2 regions of the Virgibacillus sp. L01 genome follow, and region 2 is predicted to be linked to the other one. Evidence: riboswitches for the same ligand, from Rfam matches in the RefSeq annotation. Region 2 holds a riboswitch; the other holds the start of a gene.
The links. Region 2 has a riboswitch for S-adenosylmethionine ahead of ACTWQM_RS04095 (aminotransferase class V-fold PLP-dependent enzyme). Riboswitches for the same ligand answer to the same signal wherever they lie in the genome.

Region 1: linked by a shared signal. The riboswitch ahead of ACTWQM_RS02730 (methionine ABC transporter ATP-binding protein) and the one ahead of ACTWQM_RS04095 (aminotransferase class V-fold PLP-dependent enzyme) in region 2 are both predicted to bind S-adenosylmethionine.

The regions. Positions count from the first base shown of each region.
Region 1 covers NZ_JBQQCP010000001.1:602,176-610,915, reverse strand. The annotation lists gene ACTWQM_RS02745 (restriction endonuclease) at 328-1,362, shown strand; gene ACTWQM_RS02740 (competence protein ComK) at 1,570-1,827, opposite strand; gene solA (N-methyl-L-tryptophan oxidase) at 1,966-3,102, shown strand; SAM riboswitch class I at 3,203-3,303, shown strand; gene ACTWQM_RS02730 (methionine ABC transporter ATP-binding protein) at 3,401-4,435, shown strand; gene ACTWQM_RS02725 (methionine ABC transporter permease) at 4,425-5,087, shown strand; gene ACTWQM_RS02720 (MetQ/NlpA family ABC transporter substrate-binding protein) at 5,122-5,937, shown strand; gene ACTWQM_RS02715 (ATP-dependent DNA helicase) at 6,469-8,740, opposite strand, start outside.
Region 2 covers NZ_JBQQCP010000001.1:895,687-904,426, forward strand. The annotation lists gene cls (cardiolipin synthase) at 1-470, opposite strand, end outside; gene ACTWQM_RS04080 (short-chain dehydrogenase) at 570-1,124, shown strand; gene megL (methionine gamma-lyase) at 1,128-2,312, opposite strand; gene rarD (EamA family transporter RarD) at 3,200-4,102, shown strand; SAM riboswitch class I at 4,252-4,370, shown strand; gene ACTWQM_RS04095 (aminotransferase class V-fold PLP-dependent enzyme) at 4,468-6,228, shown strand; gene ACTWQM_RS04100 (homoserine dehydrogenase) at 6,284-7,270, shown strand; gene ACTWQM_RS04105 (SGNH/GDSL hydrolase family protein) at 7,627-8,514, shown strand; gene ACTWQM_RS04110 (YpmS family protein) at 8,518-8,740, shown strand, end outside.

The DNA of each region.
Region 1 (8,740 bases), 290 kb from region 2:
AAAGAAGAGTGCTGATTAATCCCCAAAAAAGAATCACCACCATGAGCCTCAGCAAGCGTTTAGGGACTATTAAGTATTAAGAGTGGTAATAGCAGGTATAAAGCTAATAAATTTAACGAAAAAGCGCTTAGAGGCTTCCCTGAATCACCCCTGAAGTTTATCTATATATTCAGAAACCCGTAGAATAAGTCTAACTTAAGTACGTTTATATTATCGTGCTGGTTTTATCCTAATAAATTTCCCTCTACCAGTAAGAGTTTTGATCTAACGCTCATAGAAAAATTTTATATTCTATTATAAAATGTATTAGAGTACACTTTTTGGAGCGTGAGGATAATTAAACTTATACACAAATTTAACAAAGAAATTGAAAAATCTGAAGTAGATACTTTTATTAAGAAAAAAAATAAGCTTGATGATATCTCTAAAATTGAATCAGAAATGGATAGGTTACTGGAAAAAGTTACTCCGACTTTTTTGTTAGCTCCCGGTGCTTTAGAAGCCTTTATATGTGTTGTTAAAGATAATAGCTTAAATAACTATCAAAGGACTGAGCTAGGTGATGAATTAGCTAGAACGTTGGTCGATTTCTACCAAAATAACTTTAAGATTTTTATGAAATTGCTAGAAAAAAAGGGGGTTAAGGTTAAAAGAAACAAATCAATAATATGCAAAGTTTTCATCGATAAAATTGATAAGAAAAACTATATTGATTGCCTAAATAAATATGGTGATCTAATTCCTGAAGGTGAACATATTAATATTTCTACTGCCTCGCATATGTACCTTAAATCAATTGGCGTAGAAAATATAGAATTTGCTTCTAATTTACACTTCTTATCTAAGCTATTTTTTGACAAACAGATTACAAGCTATAGGTGGAATCTAAAAAAGATAAGTAAAAAAATTGATGAAGTTATAGAAGAGTATAAATTGGAACAACAAATAACTAAACTCGAACAAAGATTAGAGAGTGAAGATATTTCTGGTGATAATAAACGTATTAGTCTAAGACATATTGACAATATGACTGGGATTGAATTTGAAAAATTCTTATCGGAGCTTTTTAATAGATTGGGCTATAAAATTGAGGAAACAAAAGTTTCAGGTGATCAGGGTGCTGACTTGTTGGTGTACAAAGATAATGAATGTATAGCAATTCAATCGAAATGTTATAGCTCTAAAGTAGGGAACAAAGCAGTTCAGGAGGTCGTATCTGGAGGGAATTATTATAAAGCTGAAAAGCACATGGTTGTAACAAATAATTATTTTACTAGAGCTGCCAATGATCTAGCCAAAAAAACAAATACAATCTTGTGGGACAGAGACTACTTAAGTAATTTAATCGACTTATTGTATTAAATCTAGGTCACAGTATGCCTTGCTTCATGAAAATATTGGGGTCAGCCCCCGCTTCGCTTATGCGCTAAGTTATTAAGTGTTTTTTATAGTGTTACACTGATATGCGTGGGGATATATATTACTTGTTGGTTTTATATCCCCTGCCATCGTTAAATAAATTTCCACAGGCACATCCCTGTCCGCTGGAACTATCTTTCAAGTGTATAATTAGACACATCCATTTGGTGGTTTTGGCCATTTAATTGATTTGGAGTTTGGTTTATTTCGAAAAGGCTTTATATCTTGTACATGGCTGTAAAGAATCCAGCTGTACGCAAAATCAGTTGGACTGTGGGTTGGGAAGGTGAAGATGTTTTTGCTTGGGTTAATCAGAATCGGGGTTTTTCGCTTTATCCCGATATGATGCATGTCAGCAATTCGTTTTCCTTCATATGTTGAGCCGTTTTCTAAGCAAGATGCTCGGATAAGCTGGAAAGCTGTTTAGGTAAAGATTATAATTATATTCTATTAATTAAATTATTGAATTCCATCCCAGATGAATGTATTATTCATATTATTATAGATTTGACTTTAATTTCAGTCGTTACGGTAGGAGGATATTACATGGACTATGAAGTTATTATCGTTGGTGCTGGCTCAATGGGGATGTCAGCTGGCTACTATTTAGCAAAACAAGGGAAGCGTGTCCTGCTAATAGACTCTCATAATCCACCACATGCGGAAGGCTCCCATCATGGGGAGACGAGGATTATACGGCATGCTTATGGAGAAGGTGCAAATTATACGGAAATGGCACTACGAGCACAGAAGTTATGGAGTCAGCTTCAAGAGACGTCAGATGAAGATATTTTTGTAAATACTGGTGTTGTTAATATTGCTCAGCCAAACTCCAATTTTATTCAAAATGTAAAAAAAAGCGCAAAGGATTATTCGTTAAATGTTGAACAGTTAACGGCTGAAGACATTAATAATCGCTGGGAAGGATTTAATGTTCCAGAAGGGTACATAGGCTGCTATGAATTGGATTCAGGTGTTTTAATGAGTGAGAATTGTATCCGGGCTTTTAGAGAAGGGGCACTGAAACATGGTGCTGAATTTAAGCCTAACTCGCCAGTGACCTCCATTTCTATTTTTGATAACCATGTACAGGTGGAAACTCAACAGGAAAGTTTTACAGCGGAATCGTTAATTGTAACGCCTGGGGCTGGCACTAGAAATTTGCTTCCATTAATCGGATTAGATTTACCTTTACAGGAATTAAGGAATACATTCTCGTGGTTTGAAACGGATGAGAGCATCTATGATTCTACTGCATTTCCAGCCTTCTCGTTTGAATTGCCTACAGAAACCTATTACGGCTTTCCAAGCATTAAAGAAGCAGGTGTTAAAATTGGTCGACACGACGGTGGACGTCCAAGAGATATGAGTAAACCTTTAGAAACATTCGGCACTTATGAACAAGACAAACAGGATGTTACACGTTTCGCAGAGCGGTGTATACCTGAGGTGGGGCAACATAAACTGGGGAAAGCTTGTACCTATACGAATACCCCGGATTCAGATTTTATTATCGATAAACATCCGAACCATGATCATGTTGCTGTTGCTTGTGGCTTTTCTGGTCACGGCTTTAAATTTAGTAGTGTTGTTGGAGAAATTCTGAGTCAATTAGTAACAGAAGATCACAAGTCGCAACTCGACATTAGTCCGTTTTCCATTCAAAGGTTTGTACAAAAATAAACCGCTAATCAACTTTTATTCGACAAATTATTTTAAAATGTTGACAATTTCGCAATAATTATATTAGTATATTAGGAACCGTTAGATAATAACTTAATATTACTTATCAAGAGTGATGGAGGGACAAGGCCCGATGATATCCAGCAACCTTCTTTAATGAAAGGTGCTAATTCCTACAGGAAATATTCTGAAAGATAAGGTTTATGATTAGAGCCTCTTTCGTTATGAAGGCTCTTTTTTGTATTTGGTGAAGGGATATCACCTGAAGTGTTTTAAGGGAGTAAAGGAGAATACGTACATGTTAGTACTTGACGGAATTCAAAAGGTATATGGTGAAAACGAAGAAAACCCAGTCGAGGCATTAAAAGATATTAACCTTGATATTAAAAAAGGAGAAATATTCGGTGTAGTTGGGTATAGTGGAGCTGGAAAGAGTTCATTAATCCGGTGTGTAAACTTATTAGAAAAGCCTACTTCAGGTAAAGTAGAAATCAACGGGAAGGCTTTAACTAACTTGTCCCCAAAGGAGTTAAGGACAGAACGGAAGAAAATTGGGATGATTTTTCAACAATTTAATTTACTGCATTCTAAAACTGCTTTCGGAAATGTTGCTATGCCGCTTATATTAGAGGGCTATTCAAAACAAGCGATTGAAGAAAAAGTGACAGAACTGCTGTCTTTTGTCGGACTGGAGGATAAAGCAAATCATTATCCTGAACAACTTTCCGGAGGCCAAAAGCAAAGAATTGGTATTGCTAGATCGCTGGCAACAGACCCACACTTACTGTTGTGTGACGAGGCTACTTCTTCTCTTGATCCAGATACAACTAACTCAGTTTTGGATTTATTAAAACAGGTAAGAGATGAATTGGGAATTACAATCTTGTTAATCACGCATGAGATGAACGTAATTAGGGACATTTGTGATAGAGTCGCCGTACTGGATGCCGGTGTTATTGTGGAACAGGATTCCATCATTAACTTGTTTACAGAACCAAAAACAACCATCGCCAGAAGTTTTGTCCGTACTATACTTAACGACGCATTACCTGAAGCTACATTAAGAAAGATTTCACAAAAAGGTACGTTACATTCTGTTTTTCGGATCCTTTATAAAGGAGAATATGCCAATAATCCACTCCTGTCAGATGTTGCGAAAAAGTTCTCTGTCGATGTTAATGTTATTCATGGGACGATCACAGAGCTCCAAGGGGAACCATTTGGTAATATTATTGTGGCATTTAATGGACAACAAAGTGAAATCAATAACGCAGTTGACTATATCAAAGGGCAAAAAGTAACGATCAAGGAGGTTGTACCAGATGGAATTTAATTGGTCCTGGTTCTGGCCTGAACTTCTCGGGTCAATGAATGAAACACTGTATATGATCATTGTGACTTTCATCATTTCTATTTTAATTGGTGTTCCATTGGGAATTATTTTAGTTATAACGAGGGAACAAGGGATACTGGAAAATAAAGCTGTTTTTAAAGTATTGAATATTATTGTTAATACGCTGCGATCGATTCCATTTATTATCCTAATCGTTGCAATTATTCCTATTACTCGGATAATCGTAGGAACTTCTATTGGCACGACTGCTGCAATTGTGCCATTAGTGTTTTATACAGCGCCATACATAGGAAGATTGGTAGAAAACTCGTTGTTGGAAGTTGGTTCAGGTACAATTGAACTCGCGGAAGCTATGGGAGCAACACCTTGGCAAATAATTTGGAAGTTCCTTTTGCCAGAGGCACTAGGTTCATTAATCCTAGGCTTAACAATCGGCATTATTGGTCTAATTGGTGCCACAGCTATGGCGGGAGCTGTAGGAGGCGGCGGTATTGGCGACTTAGCCATCTCATATGGTTACAACCAGTTCCAAACAGAAGTTATGGTTATTACGGTATTAATCCTTGTGATTATGGTCCAACTTATTCAATCTTTAGGAAATTATTTATCTAAGAAAATCAGAAGAATCTGATTCAACTACTACAGCTATATGAAGGAGACTAACTATGAAAAAACTATTTACGATTCTAATTCTATTATTATTATTTATTACCGGTTGTGGATCGGGTAATGACGAAACTACCGTTAAAGTAGGAACTACAACGGCAGAAACCCCTACATGGGAGCTAGTGAAAAAACTAGCTAAAGAAGAGGGCATAAATATTGAAATTATACAATTTAGTGATTATGTACAACCGAACATTGCGCTAGATAACGGCGAAATTGATCTTAACGCATTCCAAACAATAAGTTATTTTGAATCTTTTATTAAAGAACGTGATTTGAATTTATCAGCTATTGGAACAACAGCTATTTGGCCGATGGGTATTTATTCAAATGAAGTAAAAGAAGTAAGTGAACTTGAAGATGGCGCTCAAATTATCCTTCCAAAAGAACCAACAAACCTGGGAAGAGCATTAATGCTCTTACAAAAAGCTGAACTAATTACGCTAGAAGAAGGGTTTAATGGATCTGGTGGACTAGATAGTATTACAAAAAATCCAAAGAATCTTGATATCGTTACTGTAACTGCTGGCCAAACTGCACGCGGCTTACAAGATGCAACAGCAGCAATTATTAACTCAGATGTTGCAATTGCTGCAGGTCTAAATCCAACAAATGATCCTATCTTTCGTGAGGACGATCAAAATGTACCATACATTAACATTATTGCAGCACACACAGATCGTAAGGATAAAGAAGCATTTCAAAAGATTGTAGATATTTATCATTCTGAAGAAGTGACAAGTTTTATTGAAGAAGAATACGAAGGTGCAGCTGTACCAGTTATCAGACCTATTGATGAAGTGATGGGAGAATAGATGCACGGGGACGTCTTGCTTCCATAGAAGTGAAGTAAAGTTTGACACCTCAACACGCCAAAGATACTGTAAGGTCAGTATCTTTGGCGTTTTTTTTATGGCAAAAAGCAGCGTACTATTTTCATTTTTTAGTAACATGGGTTCGGTTTCATATGCTTCCGGGATAATTTGGATCATGGATGTGTAGAAGTGATCCACCTACTTTCATTTCTTTTAACTATTTTTCCGTAAAATGATATAGGGACAGGTTCCTTGAATCTGAATTGTAATGAGCGTCATTCTCTATGAGATGGCGCTTTTTTAAATGGAATTGTTGAAGCACAGTGGTATAAATCTAATATAGGAAATGAAGAAAGTATATTTTTATAAATACCAACAAAGGAGGGAGCTGGTCATTGTACAAACACAACAAGAATAGCAATAACAACGTAAACCAGGTATAACAATGAGGCGCTCTTGCAGGTGGTACGGCTACTATGTTCAGCAAGGGCACCCGAAAAAGATCAAGTAGAATGTTAGAAATTGCATGCTTCAAACCACTCTATATTGCCGCCACTCTTCCGGGAATAGCTTCTGATATTTTGGCTGTAAAAATCTGTCGTCTATTAATACAATGGTCCCCTGATCGTCCTCAGACCTTATGAGTCTGCCGCCAGCCTGCAGAACTTTGTTCATTCCAGGATAGACGTAGGCGTAATCAAAGCCATTATGTCCTTCATTAGTGAAATAATCCTTGATAATATCTCGTTCGAATCCAATCTGCGGAAGCCCGACCCCAACGACCATGACTCCAGAAAGTCGGTCTCCTTTCAAATCGACCCCTTCTGAAAAAACGCCACCAAGAACCGCAAATCCTACTATTCTTTCATTTGCGTTTGCTTTGAAGGCAGTTAGGAAATCCTCCCGTAACTCCTCCGACATCCCAGTTTCCTGGACAATTGTTTTTACATCTGGTGCTTCTGTTTTAAATACTTCGAAAGCCTTATTCATATAGTTATAGGACGGGAAAAAGATGATGAAATTTCCTTCATATTTTTGCAGGGCATCAAGAATAAACTGGACCATTGGCAACAGTGTCTGTTCACGGTCACGATAGCGTGTGGACAAAGGCTTAACCAGAATCTCTACATTTTCATGGACAAATGGAGAAGGGATGGATAACACATAGTCATCCTTGGTTCCTCCTAATAGATTTTTGTAGTAATCTGCTGGTGTAAGTGTAGCTGAAAAGAAAACTTTAGAACGGAAACCTTTTCCCATTTGCTGGAGAAGGTGCGATGGATCTAAGCAAAGCAGCTTCATCATTACCTCGTTCTTGTCTACTTCTACATAAGAGACAAAGCGTTTATCATAGAGCCGGCAGATTTTTGCGAAGGTACTGGCAGCAAAATAAGTATCCACTAAAAGTTGATTGGATTCCGGGGTTTGAACCAATTCTTCTTCTGCGACTGCAGTGAACTTTTCCACCAGAACTGCCAGGTCCTCATCTAGTTGTTTTTCTACAATATTCTCCTGAGTTCGCTTTTCTGCGAGACAAACATTGACAGCCTTTGCGGCTTTAGCAACAGCGCCATTTATATCTTTGTATTCTTTTTGTACTTGTAAAAACGCTGATTTGAACAACACCGCCGAGTACATTTCCCGCGCACGATCGACTAGGTTATGTGCCTCATCCACGAGCAGCACTGCTTGTTTTTTCTGATCTTCTATTAAGCGTTTCAGGGACACTCTAGGGTCGAATATATAGTTATAATCACAAATAACGGCGTCTGCTGTGTAAGCAAGATCGAGCGAAAATTCAAATGGACAAACGCGATGTTTCCGGGCATAGGCTTCAATCACTGTACGGCTCATTAATGATTCATTTTCAAAAATATCCAGAATTGCCCCGTTAATCCGGTCATAATAACCTTCAGCAAAAGGACAATGCTCAGCAGTACAGATAGTCTCCTCCTGAAAACAGATCTTGTCTTTTGCTGTAATAGTGACAACCTTCATTTCCAACCCATTATCAATCAACAACTGGAATGCTTCCTCGGCTGCTGTCCTGGTAATGGTTTTTGCAGTCAGGTAAAAGATGCGCTGGAGGTTGCCTTCTCCAATCGATTTAACTGCTGGAAAAATAGTGGAAATTGTTTTACCAATCCCAGTGGAAGCTTTGGCAAACAGAACCTTTTTATCGAGTATCGTTTTGTAGACTGATCCTGCAAGCTTTCGCTGTCCATCTCGGTAGACTCCATAAGGAAACACCAGCTCTTTACTGCAGGTATTTCTGTCAGTTATATGCTGCGTCTTAGCTTTGGCATAATTAGCGTACTCACTTACCACTTCCATTACAAAGTCTTCAAGTTCGGTAAGTGTCATAGTACGTTGAAACTGTTTCTGTTCTTCTGTTTTGACTTGCATATATGTAAGCTGAATGGTCATTGCCGCAAGTTCGTGATCTAACGCATAAATATATGCATAAAAGACAGCCTGGGCCCAATGTACTGGGTAGGTCTCTTCTGTAATAGTACCGAGCGCATGTGAAGTAGACTTGATTTCATCGACGATTACCGACCCGTCCTCCTGAAAAAGCAATCCATCACAGCGTCCGTCTACATGAATGTTTATATTTTCAAAGGGAATCTCTGCCTTTAGATAGACTTCCTTCTGATCATCTTTTTTGTACGTTTTTTGTATCTTCTGGTGAGCCTTTGTACCATCTGTAAGAGGGTTTGCTGAACGGAAACCACCGGACTCAATACTCCCACTTCGAAATACGTGTTCCACTAGATGCCTAATCGATATTTTAACAACGTTT
Region 2 (8,740 bases):
AATTGATCATGACGAATAATATAGTAAAGTAAATGGATATGGTCCTCCGCCTTTTCCAAATCCTCAAGTAATGCATTAAATTTCTTTTCACCATCTGTATATATTTTCACACTATTATCTTGTGTGAAAAGGGCATCGTTATTCCGTAAATGCAGGTAGTATAAGTCCTTATACTCCACTAATTCTTTATGCTTGAAGTCAAAATTATTTTCTTCAATAGCTCGCAACTGCTGCTGTACAGCCCTTTTTACACCCAGCTTACTTTTTGTATCCCATGTGAATATCCGCTGGGAGCTTAATCTCTTACCGAAAATCAAATACAAAATAAACCCGGCAATTGGGATGAAAAGCAATACCATTAACCAGGCCCATGTTGAGCTTGGATCTTTTCGTTCCAGAAAGATAATCGCTAATGCCAATGCAATATTAAAGAAAAGTATAAAACCAAAGAAAACAGACAAAAAACTCACGTGTATATCTCTCCTTACCAAGCAGTTACATTATCCTTTAATATAGCATAAAATCAACTAATACGTTAGCCTAGTATTATATATAAAGGATGTGGAAAAATGAAAAATCAACACGCATTAGTTGTTGGAGGTACTGGCATGCTGAAAAATGTATGTCATTGGCTGATAGAACAAGGATATCATGTATCTGTAATCGGACGGAACAAAACGAAGCTTAATAAACTTAAGCAAGAGATCACACAGCCACAAAAACTTCATGGAATTTCTGTTGATTATCAAAACAGTACTTGTTTATCAAACGAATTACTTAACTTGTTTGAAAGGCATGGTATACCTGACATTGTGGTCAGCTGGATTCATTCAACAGCTCCGCAAGCCCTTCCTTTAATTAAGGATATGATAGGCAAACAGGATTTAAGTACTAATTGGCGATTAATTCATATACAGGGTAGTGCCCGTTTTTTTGAAAAAGAAAACACGCCTGTACCAGAAAATTGCTTGTACAGACGCGTCTTTTTAGGATTTATTTTAGAAGATAACCATTCCCGCTGGCTTACGCATACTGAAATTTCAGACGGTGTCATTCACGCTATCACAACCGATAATAATGAAACCATTGTTGGGACGCTAGAACCATGGGACATGCGACCATAATAATTAAAGGTTGTTCAAAGCTTGTTCCAGATCGGCCCAAATGTCTTCCCAGGCCTCAAGACCTGCGGATAACCGGATAAGCTGATCGGTTATTCCCATGTCAAGACGTGATTCCTCTGGTATAACAGCATGTGTCATTGTTGACGGATGCTGTATTAATGTCTCTGCATCACCAAGACTGACAGCAATTTTCAGGAACTTCAGGTTATTCAGCATTCGTTGTGCATCCTGTTTTGTCCCATCTATTTCAAATGAAATTAAACCTCCGCCCCGTTTCATCTGTTTTTGACGAATCGGAAAATCCGGATGACTTTCATCATTAGGATAAAAAACACGTGCAACCTTAGGATGTTTACGCAATTTCTCAAATATTTTTTCGGCATTATCACAATGGCGGTCAATCCTGATAGGCAGTGTTTTAAGTCCTCTTAGTAATAACCAGGCATCCATTGGTGACATAATTCCACCAATATCTTTTAAGGTTGTCATTGCAACTTCATCCAAAAATTCCTTTTTTCCAACGGCAAGCCCTGCAACTACATCTCCATGGCCACCGATATATTTTGTTGCACTATGGAGTACAACATCACACCCCAACTCAATTGGTCGTTGTAAATATGGTGATGAAAATGTATTATCGACAACTACTGGAATTCCTTTTTCATGTGCCACTTCAGCTACCATTTTAAGATCAATTAACTTCATTGTTGGATTAATGGGTGTTTCGACATAAATACATGTCGTTTCAGGCTTAATCAATGATCGAATTTCCTCTTTTGTTTCCATTGCTGAAAAGTCATGTGAAATATTATATTTCTTTTCCATCATGGCTAGTAAACCGAATGTACATCCATACAGTCCTGATGAACACAGCACATGATCATTCGCCTTTGTCAGTGCAATCAAAATAGCAGACACAGCTGCCATCCCTGATCCAAAAGCAAGCCCTCGTTCGCCATTCTCCAAAGCTGCAATTCGTTCTTCTAATACACTTACAGTCGGATTACCCAGCCTCGAATAAATATAGCCCTCTTCCTCACCAGCAAATCGTCGTTCGCCCTGCTCTGCTGTTTTAAATGTGTAGGTTGATGTTTGAAATAAAGGTGTTGCCAGGCTACCCAACATGTCTTTCGAGTCATATCCTTCATGAATAACCGATGTTTCAAAGTGTTTATGCTTTTTTGCCATTAGTAATTCCCCCTAGATAAACATTCTTGTAATCTCATATACTTCTATCATATTGTATTCACCGGCTTTTTGAAAGCGTTTTCCGAGGAATTTTTAAAAGCAGAGTTATTGCTTTTTTCAGAAAGAAAATCTAGAATTGGTTTACTTACTCAACTTTCGTATCTATAGAATAAGCTCAAACAGGGACGTTGGTAATCACAGAGCGTTTTTAATTGTTGCCTTGACAACATTGATAAAAGTTTTTTGTACACATAAGATATGAACTGCGACGTAACTGCTGGAATAATCTCTATAACATATCCCGCCGTCCGGGGTCGCTACGGGCGGATGCGCACCTTAGGGCAACGCTTCAGCTTCCTCGGAAGCAAAAACCGCTTCCTGCGGGATCTTCAGCTGTTGCTACGACGAACAGGACGTTTTAGTACCGGCGTTGGTCACAGGACGTGACTGATTTTAGCCGGTTCCCGCTGGAGTCACCGCCCTCCGCTCACCCGGACTAGTGTAGCTGTCACACATTAATTCTATAGCGATTTTTACTCCAGTTAACAGCGTAGGAAATACACGTAGACTCCTGTGGGAGCTGAGCCCTAGATGAGACTACGCAGCGACGTAGGAACAAGGAGGCTCATCAGCCGCCCTAGGTGCGCGAAGTGTATTTCCGGAGCGGCACCATAACACTCAAACTTTTTAAAAAGTAGTTCGCAGTTTATATTAACTACTCACCGTTGATCCAAAGTCAACTTCAGTAGTGTATCTTCAGCCTTTCTTATTCTTTCAAGGTCTATGCGTTTATTTTAGGCAGTGAAGGTTGAATTATTTAGTTTAGTAGTCTGCATGTCAGTAGTGTTTCTCAAATCTGGACACATCGTAGAAATGAGGTTTTCAAAATGAATCAGGACAATAAGATTGGAATTATATATGCAGCAGGCGCCTATTTATTATGGGGATTTCTTCCTGCTTATTGGAAGCTGATAGACCAGGTTCCACCTGATGAAATATTAGCACATCGCATATTATGGTCATTTATTTTCATGATTATTGTGGTTATAGTTGTGCAAAAATGGTACCTCTTCCTGAAAGAATGCATAATTATTTTAAACGATAAAAAGAAATTGACCGGGATTACATTCGCATCAATCGCCATTAGTATCAATTGGCTTACGTTTATATGGGCGGTTAACAATGAACACGTAATTCAGGCAAGCCTCGGTTATTACATAAACCCGCTTGTAAGCATTTTACTAGGAATGATTGTACTAAAAGAAACGTTGACACGAGGGCAGATGTTATCATTTCTGCTGGCTGCAGTTGGTGTTATTAATCTGACAATCAGTTATGGTGTTTTCCCGTGGGTATCGTTATTGCTGGCATTCAGTTTTGCAATTTACGGCTTGCTGAAAAAAACAGTCGATGTCAGTGCAATGTTCGGTTTAACCATCGAGACATTGATTGTCACCCCTATTGCTCTTATCTATTTGTTATCTATTCCTGACAGTTCATTGGCAGCTGATTCAATGTTTTCCAGTTTTGGGTTATTACTGTTTGGCGCTGGTGTTGTTACTGCGATCCCGCTGTTATTGTTTGCAAGCGGAGCTAAACAAATTCCATTATCAATGATAGGATTTCTGCAGTATATTGCACCAACTATCATGCTTCTTCTAGGTGTTTTCGTTTACCAGGAGACTTTTTCACTGGCGCATTTTATATCGTTCGCACTAATCTGGATAGCACTAATTATTTACATGGCTTCTGCACATCGCAGCTCAGTTCGGCTTAAGGAGAAAAATTAAAAATAATTTTCAGAATTCACTTGACGTACAATCATTGCTGCGTTTATAATATTCAATAACTTTAGAAAACTTGGCTTAACGCCAAGCCTTAGTTACATTTATACAGTAAGAAAGGATTTATGCTTTCTTAACTGCCAATAAAGTTACATCTCTTATCGAGAGTGGTGGAGGGAATAGGCCCTGTGAAACCCAGCAACCTTAAAAGCTTTTCAGAATGCTTAGTAAGGTGCTAAATCCTACAGGTCAAGTATGATCTGGAAGATAAGGGGAGGATCGTTACATACTACGCCCTCTTCTTAGGAAGAGGGCTTTTTATTATCTCCTCTCCCTCCAGAATACAGAAAAATTTAAAGGAGGAATTTATCATGTCAAATTTTCATCTTCACAATCAGGAAACACAGTTACTTCACGGTGGTCAGGAGCCGGACCCAGCAACAGGATCACGTGCAGTACCCATCTATCAAACCACTTCCTATGTTTTTCGGGATACTGAACATGCACAAAATCTTTTCGGACTACAAGAACCTGGTAATATTTATTCACGAATTATGAACCCGACTGTTGATGCATTCGAACAGCGAATCGCATTACTGGAAGATGGTGTAGCCGCAGTTGCAACTTCCTCCGGGATGTCAGCCATTACATTGGCCATTTTAAATCTTGCAAGCAGTGGTGATGAAATCATTGCTGACAGCAATCTATACGGTGGCACATATAATTTATTTGCTAACACACTTCCTCGTTACGGGATCGATGTTAAATTTGTCGATGGTACAGATATAGAGAGTATTCGTGCCGCAATTACCGAAAAAACAAAAGCTGTTTTCGGAGAGATTATTACAAATCCAAGTCTCAATGTGCTGGACGTTGAAAAAATTGCAGGAATTGCCCATGATAACGGGGTTCCATTAATCATTGACAATACATTTGCGACTCCTTATAATACGAAGCCACTGACATGGGGAGCAGATATTGTTGTACATTCAGCCACTAAATGGATCGGCGGCCATGGTACAACTATCGGCGGCGTTGTCGTTGATGGCGGCAGGTTCAATTGGGGAAATGGTAAATTCCCAGTCTTCACTGAACCTGACGAGAGTTACAACGGCCTTCGCTATGTCGATATTGGGCCAGCAGCATTCGCTACCAAACTGCGCGTACAGCTACTGCGTGATATAGGTGCTTGCCTAAGTCCACAGAATGCATTCCTGTTTCTTCAAGGTCTGGAAACATTGCACTTACGTGTTGAGCGCCATAACAAAAATGCCGAAGAAGTTGCAGCATATTTACAAAAACATCCTGCAGTTGAATGGGTTAATTTTCCTGGGTTACAGGATCATCCATCACACGAATTAGCCACTAAATATTTACAGAATGGCTATGGATCGATTATAACGTTTGGAATAAAGGGTGGCCGTGACGCAGGCCGGAAATTGATTGACGGTGTTACACTCTGGTCACATGTTGCCAACGTCGGTGATGCGAAGTCGTTAATCATCCACCCAGCATCAACCACACACCAGCAATTAGGTGAAGAAGACCTGGTTAAAAGTGGTGTCACGGAAGAGCTAGTCCGACTTTCTATTGGACTTGAATCAACCAATGATATATTAGTTGATTTAGACCAAGCAATTGCTAATGCTACTGGTGAAGCAAAATCATTCCAGGTAACAGAAGAAGATGCAGTCAAATGGCTCTTATCATCACCTTTTGACCGTAAAGATGGTGGTATCCGCCAAAAAGTTGTTGCGGTTAGCGGATTAGAAGATCAATCTAGTTCCTTTTATAAAAGTACAAAGCAATTACAGCAGTTAGGATTTCAAATTGTGCCGTTAAGTTCATCGGAACAAGCATTATTGAATGAACAAACATATAAACAGCTAGCTGATGTGCCACTTGAAATTGACGCCGTACTGTCCTATAACAATACGCTAGCACCAGAAACAATTGAGCAATTTACTAATAAGGACGGTAAAATAGTTTGGGTGGAAAATCCAAAAAATACAGATGAAACAGCGAAACATGCGAAAGCTGCTGGGCTTTCTGTGATTACAAATAAAAACATCTACCAGGAAGCGGTTCGTATTCGAGGGAATAACTCTGGAAGCGTGCTTGTAGAAGCGTAAGAATAAAAAACAGGGGGATCTGCGGTTATTTTTAAAAAAGAGGAGGGTTTAATAGATGAGACCGATAAATATTGCGTTAATCGGGCTTGGAACTGTTGGATGTGGTGTCTACCAAACACTGCACATTCACCAACAGCGGCTCGAAAAACTAGTCGGGGCCCCCATCAACATTTCAACAATTATTATTGAGCATCCTGACAAACATCAGAAAATCGCAGCCAAGACAAACGTTACAACAGATGTTAATACTGTTTTAAATAATCCTGAAATTGATGTTGTCTTTGAAGCAATTGTTGGAAAAGAACCAGCTTTTTCATTGCTAAGAAAATGCATTCAGGCAAAAAAACACGTCATCACATCTAATAAGGAAATGTTTGCAACTCACGGTGACGAGCTGAAAAATCTTGCCTCCCGGTACAATGTGCGAATTGGATATGATGCAACAACAGCTGGTGGTATACCGATTATCCAGACTATCCAACAGCTGTTAAAAGCAAATCAGATCCAATATGTGCAAGCAATTTTAAATGGTACTACGAACTTTATCCTGTCAGCTATGCGGGAAAAGAATATAACATTCTCCAGTGCATTGGATGAGGCACAAAACTGGGGTTATGCCGAATCAAATCCTGAAAATGACATTGATGGATTTGATGCATTTTATAAGCTAATGATTCTCAGTGATCTTATTTTTGAAAAACAGCCAGATATAGAGCATGTTACACGCGTTGGTATACGTAATACCACCGAAGAATCCATTCAGGCTTTACAAACAGAAGGCAAGCGATTAAAGCATATTGCAAAGATAGGCCATGATGCTGCAGGGAACCTTACTGCGAGCGTTGAACTAGAAGCTGTTTCAAAAGAGCATCCATTATATGCTGTTGAAGGCGTAAACAACGCTATTCATATTAAAGGCGATATTGTTGGTGACTTAACTTTTACAGGACCAGGTGCAGGGTCCTTCCCGACCGCAAGTGCCATGATTGAGGATTTTTGTATACTATTTAAAAAAGAGCGAGCACCAATAGCTATAGGTTAGTAGTTGCACTTATGCAGTTAGGAAGGTACTACTTTCCTAACTGTTAGAAAACTTGGCTTGTCGCCAAGCCTTTATGGCGAAAGCCTTAGTTGCACTTATGCAGTTAGGAAGGATTTATACTTTCTTATCTGCCAAATAAATTCGTCTTCTTATGAAGGCGAATTTTTTTCGTTTAAACATATGATTTACAGGGAATTATTTTTAATTAGGCAAAAGTGTAACACAATCGAAATATGATTTACTGATACTTGCCAAACAAAATGGGTACATATATAGTAATGAACGTGATATGTACTAAGACAAATTATCATTTCAATATATATAGGTAGAATATTTTCAGTATAGGTGTGAGATTTGTGAAAAGAAGATACATTGTTATTATTTTGGGTATACTGCTTGTAGGTTTAGCTATTATTATGTCCTTAAACCAGCCTGGGCCAAAATTAAAAGAATCAAAAGATAATAATTCGCAGGAACAGACACAACAGGAAACCAAGGCAGATAAGGAGAAAGATACAGAAGATAGTCAGTCAGAACAAGAAACTAAAGAACCAATCGCGCAGTTCGGGGAAATAATAAGCGATGCTCTTCAAGGTACAATTGACTTTTTCACGAATAAAGAAGCACATGTTACAGCCATTGGAGATTCATTAACACAAGGCGTCGGTGATAAAGTTGTGGATGGTGGCTACGTAGGAATCCTCGATAATACCATTAATAAAGAAAAACAATTGGTAACATTTGAGAACTATGGTAAACGGGGGAACCGATCCAGCCAGCTATTAAAGCGGCTTGAACAGCCAGAAATAGAACAATCGATTGAAAAAGCGGATATCGTATTGATTACCATAGGTGCAAATGATATTATGCAAGTCGTCAAAGAAAACTTTTCTGACTTGACGATTAAGGATTTTTCCCAGGAACGGGTGGCATATAAAGAACGGGTGAAGAATATTTTTGAAAGAATAAAAGAATTAAACCCAGAAGCTGATATATATCTATTAGGTTTCTACAATCCCTTTGAAAAATATTTTAAAGATCTCAAAGAACTTGGTATGATTGTTGAAAATTGGAACAACACAGGTAAAAATGTTGCAGAACAGTATGACAACGCGACATATATACCTACCGTTGATTTATTTAAAGATACAGAAAAAGATTTATTCGCAGATGATAACTTTCACCCAAATCATCGGGGCTATCAACGAATCGCCAAACGTGTATTGGAACACATAACAGACTAGGAGGTGAGTGGTTTGGCGGAACATAAAAAGCCAAAAAACAGATGGAAGCGATTTTTTTTAATTCTAATAGGTTTAAATGTTGTGATATTAATATGTATAGTAGCACTTATTTTTTGGCCTGTTTCCGACACAGAAACACCTGCTAATGATAAGCAAAATGCCCAGCAAAGTTCGGAGTTCGTCGTCCGTACAACAAAAAAGAACTTAAATGAGCTAGTTAATGCAT